Regions from separate parts of the Bacillus swezeyi genome, predicted to be linked through region 3. Evidence: riboswitches for the same ligand, from Rfam matches in the RefSeq annotation. Region 3 holds a riboswitch; each other region holds the start of a gene.
What was found. Region 3 has a riboswitch for thiamine pyrophosphate ahead of thiC (phosphomethylpyrimidine synthase ThiC). Riboswitches for the same ligand answer to the same signal wherever they lie in the genome.

Region 1 (5,439 bases), 330 kb from region 3:
ACCTGTTGTCGTCGCGGAAATCATCATGGGTCTTATCATCGGAAAAAGCGGATTAAACCTTGTAACAGCCCACGATACATGGCTGGAAACATTATCGATGCTTGGATTTATATTTCTAATGTTTTTAAGCGGACTTGAAATTGATTTTTCCGCATTTGAAAAAGGAAAGAAAAAGCAGCTGCTTCCAAACGGAAAAGCGGCGCCGAATACATTTAAAACGGCTGCCATCATATTTATCGGAATTTTTATTTTGTCGCTCGGGCTATCATACAGCTTCGTGCTGGCCGGCTTTATCGACAACGCCTTTTTAATGACGCTGATTATTTCCACCATTTCCCTCGGCGTGGTCGTTCCGACTTTGAAGGAAGAGCGGCTCATGAAGACAAATATCGGCCAGGTTATTTTGCTTGTAGCGGTGATTGCCGATCTTGCGACGATGATTCTGCTGGCGGTGTTCGCATCAATCTATGGTGATGAAAACAGCAATATGTGGCTGTTGATCATATTATTTGCCGCAGGCGTCGTTCTGTATCTTTTCGGGAGAATCTTTAAAAAGCGGTCTTTTGTCGAAGTGATGTCAAAAGGGACGATTCAAATCGGCACAAGGGCGATTTTTACTTTGATCATTGTACTGGTCGCACTCTCGGAGTCGCTCGGCGCGGAAAACATTCTCGGCGCATTTTTAGCCGGGGTGCTCGTATCGCTTCTTTCTCCGAACAAAGAGCTTGTTCAGCAGCTTGATTCGTTCGGCTATGGATTTTTGATCCCGATCTTTTTTGTCATGACGGGGGTCAAATTGGATATTTGGTCGCTTTTTGAGAATCCGAAAATTTTAATCATGATTCCGCTGCTGTTTGTTGCGTTATTAATAAGCAAGGTTCTTCCCGCATTGCTTTTGAAAAAATGGTATGACACAAAAACGGTCCTGGCTTCAGGTTTTCTCCTGACATCGACGCTGTCCCTTGTCATTGCTGCGACAACGATCGGTGAACGCATTGGCGTTATCGATGCGCAAATGTCTGGAGCGCTGATTTTGGTGGCTGTGATCACATGTATCATTACACCGATCGGCTTTAAAAAATTGATGCCGAAAGCGGAAAGCGAAACAGAGAAAAAGACGATCAGCTTTATCGGCGCCAATCAAATGACGCTGCCGGTCACGCTTGAGCTCTCTTCTGAAGAATATCATGTCAGAATTCTGCATGTGCATCAGGAAAAGAAAGAAGAAAAGCTGGCTGATTCCGTTTTTGATGTGGAAATGCTGCCGGATTATGAATATAGCACACTTCAATCGTTTAACGTTTTTGAAACGGATATTCTTGTCGTGGCGACAGGAAATGAAGAGCGAAACACCGGGATTGCCCTTTTTGCAAAGGAGCAAAAGGTCGACAGAATTATCGCCAGCGCAGATTCGCCTAAAGCCGAAGCTGAATTAAAAGAAAACGGAATCGATACAATCTCCATTCTGCTGTCAACGAAAACATTGCTTCGCGCACTTATTGAGGCGCCTGGCGTCATGAAATTGCTGACCAACCAGGATGCATCATTGTACCAGATCAACATGAACAACGAACGGTTTGACGGTGTGCTGTTAAGGGAGTTTCCTTTTACCGGGGATGTCATTTTTGTACGGATTTTCCGAGGCATCGACAGCCTTGTGCCTCATGGAGATACAAGGCTGCAAATGGGTGACAGGCTGATCGCCACCGGTTCGCGCGGATATATCACAGAACTGAAAAAAACGCTTGAAGACTGATGCTTGACCATTTTCTATTTCGTGTTAAGATAAAAGTATAACTGAATGAAAAAGAAATGTTTTCCACTAGGGGAGTCCTTGATAAGGGCTGAGATAAAAGTGTGACTTTTAGACCCTCATAACCTGAACAGGTTCATACCTGCGTAGGGAAGTGGCAAGGTATTTGATTATGTATATATGCAAATTCCAAACCACTTTTCCTGCGGGGAAAGTGGTTTTTTCATTTTCAGAATTAAAGGAGGAGCCTCGATATGAAATTTTCAGAAGAATGCCGAAAAAGCGCTGCAGAATGGTGGGAAGGCAGTTTTGTCCATCCATTTATTAAAGGAATCGGTGACGGCTCTTTGCCTGTTGACTGTTTTAAATACTATGTTCTGCAGGATTCCTACTACTTGACCCATTTTGCCAAGGTTCAATCCTTTGCTGCGGCATATGCAGATGATCTGTATACGACAAGCCGGATGGCAGAACATGCAAAGGGCACTTATGAAGCAGAGCTGTCTCTCCATAGGAAGTTCACGGATTTATTGGGGATTACAGAAGAAGAAATTGAAGCGTTTCAGCCGTCGCCTACGGCTTATGCCTATACTTCCCACATGTACCGTTCCGTGATGAGCGGCAATTTTGCAGAAATTCTCGCTGCTTTGCTTCCTTGCTATTGGCTTTATTATGAAGTCGGAGAAACTTTGCAAACATGCATACCTGAGAACGGGGTTTATCAAGAATGGATTGCCACATACGGTGGAGACTGGTTTAAAGAGCTTGTGACTGAACAGATTGATCGTTTTGATGAGCTGGCTGAAAAAAGCACTGCTGAAACCCGCGCGAAAATGAAGAAAAACTTCGTGATCTCAAGCTATTATGAGTATCAATTTTGGAATATGGCCCACCGGCAGGAAGGCTGGTCAAAAAGCGGGGTGGAACAGCTTGCGCATTCACGTGATCACCAATGACAGGCACTCTCAGGAAGAGCTTGCTGCGAAAATCATTTCAATCAAGGATATAGTCGATTTTATCCATATCAGAGAACGGTCAAAAAACGTCAGCGACATATCAGATTTAATCAGCCGCCTGCTCATCGGCGGGGTCGATAAACGGAAGCTTATCATCAATGACAGGGTGGATATCGCTTTGTTTTACAATATACACCGCGTTCAGCTGCCTTCTCACAGCTTTTCTGTCAAGTGTGTGAGAAGTCGTTTTCCTCACTTGAAAATTGGCAAATCCGTGCACTCCGTTCAAGAAGCGGTTCAGGCTGAAAAAGAAGGTGCAGATTACGTGTTGTTTGGCCATATTTTTGAAACGGACAGCAAAAAAGGCCGGACAGGAAGAGGGATCGGCTGCCTGGCTGATGTTAAAGCGGCTGTCCATATTCCAGTCATTGCGATCGGGGGAATCACCGAAAAGCGGCTGCCTGAGGTGCAGACGGCAAACCCTGACGGCATCGCCGTCATGTCAGGGATCATTTCAAGCGACCATCCGGCTGAAGCAGCGGCGCGGTTTGCCTGTTACGTAAAGGGAGATTCATATGAAAAAGCGTTATGAGACCGTTGTGGTCGGAGGAGGCATCATTGGCGCTTCGATTGCTTACCATCTTGCAAAGGCAGGAATCAAAACGGCTGTTTTTGAAAGCGGAGAAATCGGACAAAAAGCGACCAGGGCGGCAGCGGGCATGCTCGGCGCCCATGCCGAATGCGATAAACCCGGAACATTTTTTGAATTTGCCAGAGCCAGCCAAAAGGCATATCAGCGGCTGGAAGCTGAATTAAAACAGATAAGCGGCATTGACATCAGAAGACGCGACGGCGGAATTTTAAAGCTCGCTTTTTCTGAAAGCGACCGGGAGCGCCTCATGCAGATGGCTGTATTGGATTCTGCGGAATGGCTGACGCCCGGAGAGGTATATGAGAAAGAGCCTTATGCGGCAAAAGGGATACTCGGCGCAAACTTCATCCAAGATGATGTTCAAGTCGAACCCGTTTCTGTTTGCAGGGCGTTTGCCAAGGGAGCCAAACTGTCGGGCGCCGATATTTTTGAATACACTCCTGTCACTTCGATCGAAACCGGGCCAGGCGCAGTCACGGTCAAAACGGCTTCAGGAGAGGTGGAAGCCGAGCACGCGGTGATTGCAAGCGGTGTATGGAGCGGCGTTTTCTTCAAACAGCTCGGCTTAAATAAAAGATTTTATCCTGTAAAAGGCGAGTGCCTGTCTGTTTGGAATGAGGGCATTCCTTTAACCCGGACGCTGTATCATGATCATTGCTATATTGTTCCCCGCCATAGCGGGAAGCTTGTTGTCGGGGCAACGATGAAGCCGGGAGACTGGAATGAGCAGCCTGAGCTCGGCGGAATCGAGGCCGTCATCAAAAAGGCGAAAACGATGCTGCCAGAGATCGAAAAAATGAAAATTGATCAATGCTGGGCCGGATTGAGGCCGGAAACCGAAGACGGCAATCCGTATATCGGCAGGCATCCTGAAAACGGCCGGATTTTGTTTGCGGCCGGCCACTTCAGAAACGGCATTCTTCTGGCGCCTGCAACCGGCGCGATGATCACCGACATGATTCTGGGCCGCCCCGTTAAAAAAACGTGGGAAGAGGCGTTTCAAGCGGAGCGAAAGGAGGCTGTTAACAGGTGAACATTCAGCTCAACGGAAAGAAAATAGAATGGAACGATGACGGTGGAACGATTTATGATTTGCTCGCATCCTACAAGCTGGAAAACCGGGTTGTCGTCGTCGAAAGAAACAGACAGATTATTGGAAAAGATCAATATCAAACAGTCGAATTGGAAGAAAATGATGTGATCGAAATCGTTCATTTTGTCGGAGGGGGATAAACATGTTTAAAATCGCTGATCAACAATTTTCATCAAGACTTTTGCTTGGTACAGGAAAATATCCGTCATTTAAGATCCAAAAGGAAGCCGTCCGTGTATCGGAGTCAGACATTTTGACCTTTGCCGTCAGACGGATGAATATTTTTGAAGAGTCACAGCCTAACTTTTTGGAACAGCTTGATTTAAGCCGCTATACGCTGCTGCCGAATACGGCTGGCGCAAAAACCGCTGAAGAAGCGGTGCGTATTGCCAGGCTTGCGAAAGCGTCCGGCCTTTGCGACATGATTAAAGTAGAAGTCATCGGCTGTGACCGTTCGCTTCTGCCTGACCCTGTCGAAACATTAAAGGCGTCTGAAGCTTTGCTTGAAGAAGGCTTTATCGTGCTGCCGTATACATCAGATGATGTCGTGCTGGCGAAAAAGCTTGAAGATCTTGGCGTGCATGCGATTATGCCGGGGGCTTCTCCGATCGGTTCAGGTCAGGGAATCGCAAATCCGCTCAATCTTTCTTTTATCATCGAACAGGCTCAAGTCCCGGTCATCGTGGACGCCGGCATCGGTTCTCCTAAAGATGCGGCATATGCAATGGAATTGGGAGCTGACGGGGTACTCTTGAACACCGCTGTCAGCGGTGCGAAAGATCCGGTGAAAATGGCGCTGGCGATGAAGCTCGCCGTTGAAGCGGGAAGGCTCGGATATCTGGCCGGAAGAATTCCTGAAAAAAATTACGGCATCGCCAGCAGTCCTGAAGAAGGGAAGTTGACAATTTGACCGGCAGATATTCAAGGCAGGAGCTGTTCAGACCGATCGGACCGGACGGCCAGAAAAAACTGCACAGCGCTCATG
Region 2 (5,439 bases), 2.2 Mb from region 3:
TTCATAGATTCCTTTGAACAGATAAAAATAATAATTCAGCTTGTCATCTGTGCTTTTCGGGTCTTTGTCATGAAAACTGATCGCTTCCAATTTTTCGGTGGAAGTTTGGGAGATATCCTCAAGAAGGAGCCTTAAGCGAAAATCCAGCATTTGATAGTAGAGAAGGACGTCCTGATCTTCTTCCATTTCCTCAATGGCTTTATCTATGTCATCTTTCATTTCAATCGAACCTGAAATGTCTCGTTTTTTCATCCGTATGTACCAGTCGTTCAGCATGTTGGCGACTTCCTGCGAAGCCACTGCTTTGGCCATTCTCTTCCCTCCAATCTTTTGTGAATTTTTTGTAAATTGAAGTTCTATTAATCATAGCATAAACTGACGCCGTCTGTGAATAACGCTGAAATCCAAGTTTGTTCATTTTCGTGTGTCAAAAATTTATTTTTGAATAGGCCCGATTTTAAATTGTCATTTTCCAAAAAAAGTGCGCGAAAAAAGCAAAAACCACGCCGAGCGGAATACAGGAGATCATTGCGGTTCCGTTGACTAGTCCGTCAGCTCCGCTTATTTTCAGGGCTTCCCGATAGCCTATTAAAAAATGGATGATGGATAGGATATAACATAAGAGCATCATATAATAAGGATTCACTTTCATACCTCCCAACTCGCTTTACTATATTACATTCAATAGAAGCAAACATTATGCCTCTTTTTAAAGTGCCAAAAGGACAGAATATTATAGATGAAAAAAACTTCTATTACAATACATGTTTTTTTAAAAAATTCCATTATAATCAAAAGGAAAGATAAATTTAGGGGTGATATCCAATGAAAAAGAGGCTGGTGTCGCTGCTGGTCTGCGTCCTGTTTTTAGCACCTGCAGCAGAAGCTTTTGCCGCACCGAAACAGGCTGAGCTTAATGAGTATCTTGAAGAAATAGGAATAACAGAAAAAGAAATGGAAGCCTATTTACAAGATACATATGATGAAAGTTTGAGAGATTTTGATTCAGTAGAAGAGTTAAGAGACTTTTTGGGAGAAAGGCTGACCGAAAAGCTTTTGGCATCATATTTAAAAGAATACGGATTAAGTGAAAAAGAAGCGGTTGATCTTTTCGTTGAAAATGGCTATATGGAAAGCGGTCAAAACATTCTCGACGTATTTGTGTTTGAGTATGAATTGGACGATGCTCTATTTATGGTGACATATGAAGAAGACGATCTGGAGATCGGAAATTTATTTCAAGAACTGGGTGTGGATGACCTAGAGTGGGAGAAGCTCGTCGATCACCTCCGCAATGTGCGGGACAAAAATCCAAACTTTGAAAATGATCTGATGGCGCTTGGAGAGCGGCTTGAAGCGGTCGCTGCTTTCGAGTCGGTGTCAGAGCTGTCGGCTCAAGACATCGCTGAAATGCTTTCAGTTTTGAATGACGTTCAGAAGACGCTTGAAGTGAAGACAAAATATTACCTCGTCAAAGACGGAAAGAAAAAAGCGGTGACTTTGACGACGCTGGTCAGTGCGGACGATCTGAAGGGAGCAAGCCTCCTTGTGGAAGTTTATGACTTGCAAGGCCATTTCATTTTGGATGTTTTGCTGACACCTGAAATGATTGGATCGGATTTAATACATGATACAGGGGCAAAAGTGAAGCAAACTAAAACTGCTGTCAAACATGAAACAAAAACATCTCACGTGAAAAAGACGGTTAAAGGTGCAAAGCTGCCAAAAACGGCCGGACACTATGCGGAATGGTCACTTCTTGGTGTTGTTCTGATGCTAGGCGGATTTTTCTTGATCAGAAGGCTTCGCAAAGCGGCTTAAATGTAACTTCCCATTCTCATCTTGTTTAGAATGGGCGTTTTTTGTAAGGAGTGAAACGAGATTAAGACATTGCGAAAAAAGGTCATTTGGCTTTTCGCCATTGTTATGGTAGCTGCTGGATTATATTTTATAACAACGAATGTGTTTAAGCTTTTACATGGCTACGCCCTTTTTTCATTTCAGCAGGTGAAAGAAGAGAAAACAACTGAAAAACCGCCCGTTCAAACGGCGAAAAAAGAAAAGATCGCAATAGATCAAACTTTTGAAACCGGTGAAAAAATCGGCGATCTCGTGATTCCGAAAATCAATGCAAGGCTTCCGATTTATCATGGGACAGATGAAGATGAATTGCAAAAAGGTGTGGGCCATTTCGCCGGCTCTGTTTTACCTGGGGAAGAGGACAATTCGGTTTTATCAGGCCACCGCGATACGGTTTTTAGAAAGCTCGGAGAAGTGGGCAAAGGGGATCGGTTAATTGTTGAAGCTGTCTATGGAACTTTTACATACAAAGTGAAAAAGGTTCGAATCGTAGATGCGGATGACCGGACGGTTATTGTCCCGAAGCCGAGAGCGACGTTGACCGTATCGACCTGCTATCCCTTTGATTTCATTGGGGCTGCACCGGAGCGGTATGTATTGGTGGCAGATTTAATAAAAGGATAAAAAACAGCGGAAGCCCATGTCAATCCGCTGTTTTTTATATTTATCTCATTTCCATCTGCCTGCCCAAGAGCCTTGGAGCCGTGAGCAGCAGCAGGCACAGTACGATTGTGCAAATGATGAAAGATGGAAGCATGTATGTTCCATTGTATACTAATGAATAAATCCAGACAGGTGTGCCTTGAGGCGCATAGTGTCCGAAGAAGACGGCGCCGCTGATCAGATGGGAGAGAAACTTCAGCCCGCTTCCAATAAAAACGGCAAGTGTAACATATGAAGCAAGTTTGCCCTTTTTTTTCTCGCTGGACGCTTTACGGATCGGAACGGCAAATGCCCCGCCGATTCCAGCGGCCGTGGGCGCGATAAAATAATCAAGGAGAAACTGCAGGGGATGAGCAATGTAAAGCCCCCCGCTTACAAACTGGAGCAATCCGGCTAAAAATCCAGTTGTCAGCCCCGCCTTCAACCCCCATCTAAAGGAGATCAAAAAAATCGGAATCATCATGACGGCAATTGAACCGCCTTGGGGCATTTTTAAGAACATTCCGGACACCATATCCAATATGATGGCAATTCCGGTCATGATCGCAATTTCAATAAGACGTACAAGTTGTTTTGATTGATTCATGATTACCCTCACTTTTGATGAACAAAGGGATACTGGACTTCTTTCCCAATAAAAAAAGCAATGCGGGGAAGGAGTAGGAAAGTTTTCCACGCACTGCTTTGGATGCAAGTTAGAATGACTTTGCCACATCCCTACGCCAGCGTTAACTAACAGGTTCAAAGGGTCAGAACGGTTCGTTCACTCTCAGCCTGAAGGCTCCCCTTGTGGTCATCGGTTATTTAGTTATATTCTACTATACTAAAAAACGAAACGGACGACAAGCTTCATTTTCAAAAAAAATTGCTTAATTTCTCCAATATGTAGCAATGCTATCGGCTTTTCCTTTATAATAGAACTTATTCGTACGTACAAGATGCAGTAAAGGGTTGATCTGATGAGTGAGCATACAAAATACAGCATGGTCAAAAATCAAATTAAGTCATGGATATACGAGGGAAAGGTTAAGCCTGGAGAAAAAATTCATTCTGAAAATGAATTGATGAAAATATTCGATGTCAGCAGGCATACGATTCGGCAGGCCATCGGCGACCTGGTCCATGAAGGCCTTCTTTACAGAGAGCAGGGGTCAGGGACGTATTGTTCGCACCGTCTTCAGCTTTCGGAAAAAGGAAGGGAAAGAAATAAAATGATCGGAGTCATCACGACATATCTGTCCGACTACATCTTTCCTTCTATTATAAGGGGAATTGAATCTTCGCTGTCGAGCGAAGGATATACGCTGATCGTGGCAAGTACAAATAATGATATTGAAAAAGAAAAACAGTGCCTCGTGAATATGCTTGATAAAAAAATTGACGGACTGATTGTAGAGCCGACGAAAACCGGAAGCTTTAATCCGAACTTAAACTATTATTTGACGCTCGAACAGCACCATATTCCATATTTGATGATTAATCAGTTTTATCAGGAATTAAATCCGCCGCATTTCATTTTGGATGATGAGCATGGCGGCTTTATCGCCACTGAGCATTTAATCAAGCTCGGCCATGAAAGAGTTTTTGGGTTTTTTAAACAGGATGACATGCAGGGTGTCAACAGAATGAAAGGTTTTATCCGCGCCTTTAGAGAAAACGGCTTGTCATTTTATCCTGAGATGGTCGTTACATACACGACAGAAAACAAAAAAGAAAAGACGGTATCCGAAGTAAGAAAGCGGCTGTCTTCTTCCGAACGGCCGACAGCGATTTTCTGCTACAATGACGAAGTTGCTCTTATGGTACTTGATGTGGTAAGGGAATTTGGCTTGAAAGTACCTGAAGACATATCGATTGTCGGGTACGATGATTCACATTTAAGCCAGGCCTCTGAAGTGAAGCTGACATCAGTCACCCATCCGAAAATGCAATTGGGAATCGAAGCGGCCAAATGGATGATCGCCAAAGTAGAGGGCCGGAATGCAGACCAGCTTGAGCATTCCACTGTTTACAAACCTGAACTGATTGTCAGACAATCGACAGCCAAGTTAAAAAATAGTTGAACGATATGTGATTTTTTGGGGACGCAACACGTTTAAGGGTACAGGTGTGTAAAAGAAAAATGGGATCACTGTCATTGATATTCACCATGGTCATGATGGTGATCTTTTTCATCGCACACCTAAAGGTTTTAAAAAATGGACGATGTGCTGATCGCATACAGTGCTGCATTCATTAGAGCTTCACCCCCAGAATCAACCGAAAACATCATGCGCGGAGCAGCTGTTTTCTCTATTGTTTTATACGAAGACGGCGTTCCTTGAACAATGTGCCATTTGGTCATACCTCTTTAAAAGAGGCGATGAGAGGAAACTCATGATCAATATCGTCAGCGCTTTGCTGTTTTGATTCCTCAAAGCGGAGCTTGCAGGAAGACTGCTGTTCCATTCAGCTCTCTGATGTTGCACTCTGCAAAACAGAAGTCCGAAAAGCCTATCCAATAGAAGGAAGCGGAAAAGTGGATTGAGACTCTGTTGATAAAACTTTCCCATCAGGCTGCATAAACGGCATTCGGCCAGAGTTGTGGAAAGTTAAAAGTTTGATACAAGGACCCGGTGAAGTCAGATTTTGCGATTTCGTTTATCTGGATTATTATTTTTTCAAAAAAACTATTGTGCAAAATAAAAATAGATGTTATATTAATATCCGTCCCTAAAAAGACGGCTTTATAAAACAGCATTTAAAATAAGATTGAAAAAAGTTGTTGACATTCACTTTACTAGAATGTTATATTAGTAAAGTCGCTTCTTTGAGAGGCGGAAATGATCTTTGAAAACTAAACAAGACAAACGTACCTGTTAATTCATTAAATAAATCGCACATGCGAATGTGCGTAGTCATTATCAAACTTCATGG
Region 3 (5,439 bases):
ACCGATTCTAAGGTGGCGAAACATGGCCGTCTTTTTTTACTTGCGCTATCCAGAATGATATAAAATAGAAACTTTAATATAAATCGTATACCATTCATAGCCCTTAACGGCTGATCTCGAAATCGCTTCGGCACGACTCAAAATCTGTTCTTCTTTCGGGAGTGATGAAAAAACGTTTCTCACGATCAGTAAGAAACGTTTTTCGTACAATCCGTAAGTTCATTTTCTCAGCATATCATGACGGCATTGCAAAGGAACGGCATTCCTGGGCGCATTGCAGGCAAGTCTGACTGCATGTTTGCGATTGCTGATCGGGCTGTTGTGAACAGTGATTTCCGCAGATTTCACAAATTTTTGCGCACAGCAAGGCAAGCGATTTTGCAAAGCGGCTGTACCTTGCGATATATTTGGCGGTCAGCGTACATATATCGGCACAATCTCTAAGCATTCTTAATTGGTCTTTTCTATGTCTCGGATCTTCCCTTGTGAGAACGTAATACTCAGTTAACTCACAAACAGCTTCACAATGCTGAAGCATTTTTAAAACACGTTGGTGCTGGACGTTCCTTAAATCCGCATGATAGGGAACGGTATGGTCATCCATTATATTTCCTCCTTCGTTCTATATGATCATTCCAACTTCATCCTATTCTTGTGCACTTGCCTATGCTCTGGGTGTTCATCTATTTTTGTTTCATATCTGCGGCATAGCCTAAGATTTTTGCTTGCGCTTATGATGAATATTGGTTACCGTTAAGTCATTGAGATTTCACGGATATAGAAAGAACAGGAGCTGAAACAAGTGGAGAAACTGGTGAAGGTCAGAGGAATGACGTTTGGAGAAGGCGCCCCGAAAATTTGTGTGCCCCTTGTCGGAGAAACACTCGGACAATTGAAAGAAGAAGCGGCTTTTCTGCAGACGTTTGATGCGGATGTCGCCGAATGGCGGGCAGATTTTTATGAAGGTGTTGAAGACATCGAGAAGGTAACTGAGGCTTTGTCGGAAATCCGCGGCCTTTTGAAAGAAACTCCGCTGATCTTTACCTTTCGCAGTGCGAGGGAAGGCGGAGAAAAAGATGTCAGCCCGGAATATTATTTTTCTTTAAATGAAACGGTTATCAAAACAGGGCTTGCCGATCTCATCGATATCGAGCTGTTTCATGATGAACGGGCTGTGAAAGCAGCGACGGAAGCCGCACATGCGAATGAAGTGGCAGTCATTATTTCCAATCATGATTTTGAGAAGACGCCGGCCACAGAAGAAATGATTTCCCGCTTGAAGAAAGCGCAGGAATTGGGTGCAGATTTGCCGAAAATTGCAGTTATGCCTGAAACGCCGGCTGATGTGCTAAGGCTGCTTGAAGCGACGTATACGATGCATGAGCAGTATGCAAAGCGGCCGATTATTACGATGTCCATGGCCGGGAAGGGTGTAGTCAGCCGTTTGGCAGGCGAGGTGTTTGGTTCGGCCATGACTTTCGGCGCCGCAAAGAAAGCCTCGGCTCCGGGACAGATCGCAGCTGGTGAGCTCAAGAGAATGATTGGTGTTCTGCACGATCATTTATAATCCTGTTAACGGATCTTTCTCCATAATGGTATTCACTTTTGCTGACATATCCCTTTTTAATTAAAAGCAGCTTTCATACGTTTTTGTAGTCAATCATTCCTAAAAAGCAGGAATGATTACATTTTAACTTTTCATCATGTGTTCATTGTGTTACCATAGTGACGAATTAAATAGCATTACTAGGGGTGCCCTGCATGGGCTGAGAGAGGAACGAATGCGTTTCTTAACCCTTTGGACCTGATCTGGTTCGTACCAGCGTGGGGAAGTAAAAGTGATTTATGCTGATTATTGCGAATTGCCGTGCAATAATGGTGATTTTTTACTGACTTTAAACCAGGTTCATGAAAATGTGCCTGGTTTTTTTGTGCTGGTACAGTTCTCAGGTTTAGTCTTGACCAATTTATAGAGGGGAAGGATTTTAAAACATGAAACATGAGTCAGTACAGCAAAAAAACATCTCGATTATGTCAAGCTTTACAGGGAGCCGAAAGGTGTATGTCGAAGGATCGCGTCCTGACATTCAAGTCCCGATGAGAGAAATTGCCCTGAGCCCAACGACAGGTTCATTCGGCGAAGAAGAAAATCAGCCTGTTCGTATATACGACACGAGCGGTGCTTACACAGACGCAAAGGCGGAGGTTGACATTTTAAAGGGGCTGAAGCCTTTGCGGTCGGCCTGGATCAAAGAGCGCGGCGATACCGAGGAATACGAGGGCAGAGACATAAAGCCTGAGGATAACGGCTATAAAAATGTGAAGCAGACGAATCACAGCTACCCGGGGCTGAAAAGAAAACCGCTGCGCGCGAAAAAAGGACAAAATGTCACTCAGCTACATTACGCAAGAAAGGGGATCATCACTCCTGAAATGGAGTTTATCGCGATTCGCGAGCATGTATCTCCTGAATTTGTCCGTGATGAAGTAGCGAGCGGCCGGGCGATCATTCCGTCAAACATCAATCATCCGGAAAGCGAGCCGATGATTATCGGCCGGAACTTCCACGTGAAAATTAATGCCAATATAGGGAATTCAGCCGTCACCTCCTCAATTGAAGAAGAAGTGGAGAAAATGACATGGGCGATCCGCTGGGGCGCCGATACGATGATGGATCTGTCCACTGGGAAGGATATTCACACAACAAGGGAATGGATCATCCGCAACTGTCCAGTGCCTGTAGGAACCGTGCCGATTTATCAGGCGCTTGAGAAAGTAAACGGTGTCGCGGAAGATCTGACTTGGGAAGTTTACCGCGATACATTGATTGAACAGGCAGAGCAGGGTGTGGATTATTTTACGATTCATGCCGGTGTACTCCTGCGCTATGTGCCGCTCACGGCAAAGCGTGTCACGGGCATCGTCTCCCGCGGCGGAGCGATTATGGCGCAATGGTGTCTGGCGCATCATGAAGAAAGTTTCCTTTACACGCATTTTGAAGAAATTTGCGAAATTATGAAAGCTTATGATATCGCATTTTCATTGGGTGACGGACTTCGTCCCGGTTCGATTGCTGATGCGAATGATGAAGCCCAGTTTGCCGAATTGGAAACGCTCGGCGAGCTGACGGAAATTGCCTGGAAACATGATGTGCAGGTGATGATCGAAGGACCGGGGCATGTGCCGATGCATAAAATTAAAGAGAATGTCGATAAGCAAATGGAGATTTGCAAGGAGGCCCCGTTTTATACACTCGGCCCGCTGACGACCGATATTGCCCCGGGCTATGACCATATTACATCAGCGATTGGAGCGGCGATGATCGGCTGGTATGGAACTGCAATGCTTTGTTATGTCACGCCGAAAGAACATTTGGGGCTTCCGAATAAAGATGATGTCCGCGAAGGGGTCATTACATACAAAATTGCGGCTCATGCGGCTGATCTCGCTAAAGGGCATCCCGGCGCGCAAATTCGCGATGATGCGCTTTCGAAAGCACGCTTTGAATTCCGCTGGCGGGACCAGTTCAACCTCTCGCTGGATCCGGAAAGGGCGCTTGCATTTCACGATGAGACCTTGCCGGCCGAAGGCGCGAAGACCGCTCACTTTTGCTCAATGTGCGGTCCGAAATTTTGCAGCATGAGGATTTCTCAAGATATTCGCGATTATGCAAATGAAAATAATCTTGATGAAGAAAAGGCTATTGAAAAAGGCATGGAAGAAAAGGCGAAGGAATTTAAAAAAGCGGGCAGCCGCATATACAGCTGACAAAAAAAGCAGATGAAGCGGGGGCCTTCATCTGCTTATCTGTTCTTTTGAAATGAAAACATATATGACAAGTGTTGAATGACAATTAACACAAAGATGACGATAATCGGAAAGTACGGGATATCGACTTGGAAAAACGGATAAAAGATCATGAGGAGCGCTGCGACAGGCATTGCAAAATACAGAACGATGTAAGAGGTTCTGCACGCTTTGGCGGTCATCATCTGCTCCCTTTCATCCTGTTCTTTAAATTCATCAGGAATGAGAATAAGGCTTCGTTTGCGAGAGCCTTTCTTCTCTAAAAAAGAGTAAACCGCCAGAACCGAAACAAATAGAAGAATGGGAATAAGGTTAAAAACAAAATGCAGTTCAGAATTGCTCGTTTTCAGGCTTCTTGCAATCTGTTCAGATGTTTGGAAAAACGTAATAAAAGTCCAGCACGCAAGTCCGAAAAGAAGAATGTGAAAAAAAGTCCTCGTTTTCATATTCATTCATTTTTCCCCCCTTCTAACCAAAAAACTTCTTCCATATTTAATCGAAACTCCCCGCAAATTTTCAATGCTAAAAGGAGCGACGGTATGTAATTGCCTTTTTCAATGGCCGCAACTGTCTGTCTCGTAACTCCGACAGCTTTTGCAAGAGCTTCTTGTGAATAGCCATATCTTGCTCTCAGCTCTCTTACCCTGTTGTTCATCTTACCACCCGCAATCCTTTTTTTATATAGTATATTTGACATATTGTTAATTGTACTAGACATAATGTTAACTCGATTTTACATTGCATTCAACATCTTTTGATCTAGAAATGGAAGATTCACAACCGCAATACTTAAATTTATACATAAAATTAACAAAAATGGAACAGGTAAAATAGGACTGTCTATCATTGTTTGAAAAAGGACTTTATGGTTATTTTCAGTGTTTATTTTCAAGTGGAGGCATGTCTTATTTTCTAGTTCTTTTCTCACTTGACACTTGGAAACAGTCTGTTTTCAAGAATGAAGAGGAAAAAGGCGGAGAAGATTGAAAATTAAGAAAAAAAGACCATGTGGCATCTGTGATGGTGAAAAACGCAGGGGGATTACGATGGATGGAGAGAATGAATGGGAAAATAGAATCAAAAAGAGACAGATGATTAAATAAATAGTTGGAAGGTAGTATTTATGAAATAGGAAAATTCATAGATTTCAGTATGAATTTGGGTGTGTTACGCTTTGGTTACTTGATAGAAAGGAGGGGGAAAAATGACATACGCAGCACCGCAAGTTGATTATTCTGTCAATCCGGCGATCGAAGACCAAGCTTGGTTCTTAGTGTTCATCGCAGTCCTATTGGCACTTGGAGCGACTGTTGTACTTGGCGCCGCAGTATGGTGTGTAGCTAACGGAAACGGCAGCTTCACGGGATCCGTCAAATGGGCCAGCGGTTTAAAGGTCAGCATTGAGTGCAGGAAGTAGCTATACTTAAGTATCTATTCACATCAAGAGACATATCTTACAGGACTTAACCGCCTGTGGGGGGCGGTTAAGTCCTCATTAATATTCATCACTACCCTGGAGGCATTATGTTTATAATAGATAATCTGTCTAAAACATATAAAAACAATGTGACTGCCGTTAGCGGGTTTCAAATAGAGATTGAAAGAAATCAAATTGTCGCGATAGCCGGTCCG

Region 1: linked by a shared signal. The riboswitch ahead of tenA (thiaminase II) and the one ahead of thiC (phosphomethylpyrimidine synthase ThiC) in region 3 are both predicted to bind thiamine pyrophosphate.
Region 2: linked by a shared signal. The riboswitch ahead of thiT (energy-coupled thiamine transporter ThiT) and the one ahead of thiC (phosphomethylpyrimidine synthase ThiC) in region 3 are both predicted to bind thiamine pyrophosphate.

Annotation. Positions count from the first base shown of each region.
Region 1 covers NZ_CP133085.1:1,419,786-1,425,224, forward strand. Annotated here, with positions in the region: gene RBH91_RS06805 (monovalent cation:proton antiporter family protein) at 1-1,756, shown strand, start outside; TPP riboswitch at 1,815-1,923, shown strand; gene tenA (thiaminase II) at 2,008-2,709, shown strand; gene tenI (thiazole tautomerase TenI) at 2,684-3,301, shown strand; gene thiO (glycine oxidase ThiO) at 3,285-4,394, shown strand; gene thiS (sulfur carrier protein ThiS) at 4,391-4,594, shown strand; gene RBH91_RS06830 (thiazole synthase) at 4,597-5,364, shown strand; gene RBH91_RS06835 (thiazole biosynthesis adenylyltransferase ThiF) at 5,361-5,439, shown strand, end outside.
Region 2 covers NZ_CP133085.1:3,452,814-3,458,252, reverse strand. Annotated here, with positions in the region: gene RBH91_RS17210 (response regulator aspartate phosphatase) at 1-312, opposite strand, end outside; gene RBH91_RS17205 (hypothetical protein) at 458-652, opposite strand; gene RBH91_RS17200 (processed acidic surface protein) at 826-1,821, shown strand; gene RBH91_RS17195 (class D sortase) at 1,927-2,484, shown strand; gene thiT (energy-coupled thiamine transporter ThiT) at 2,525-3,109, opposite strand; TPP riboswitch at 3,221-3,321, opposite strand; gene RBH91_RS17185 (GntR family transcriptional regulator) at 3,483-4,586, shown strand; rRNA gene RBH91_RS17180 (16S ribosomal RNA) at 5,433-5,439, shown strand, end outside.
Region 3 covers NZ_CP133085.1:1,091,485-1,096,923, forward strand. Annotated here, with positions in the region: gene RBH91_RS05155 (four-helix bundle copper-binding protein) at 236-604, opposite strand; gene aroD (type I 3-dehydroquinate dehydratase) at 803-1,567, shown strand; TPP riboswitch at 1,739-1,848, shown strand; gene thiC (phosphomethylpyrimidine synthase ThiC) at 1,993-3,768, shown strand; gene RBH91_RS05170 (hypothetical protein) at 3,804-4,259, opposite strand; gene RBH91_RS05175 (helix-turn-helix transcriptional regulator) at 4,256-4,462, opposite strand; gene RBH91_RS05180 (hypothetical protein) at 5,012-5,224, shown strand; gene RBH91_RS05185 (ABC transporter ATP-binding protein) at 5,332-5,439, shown strand, end outside.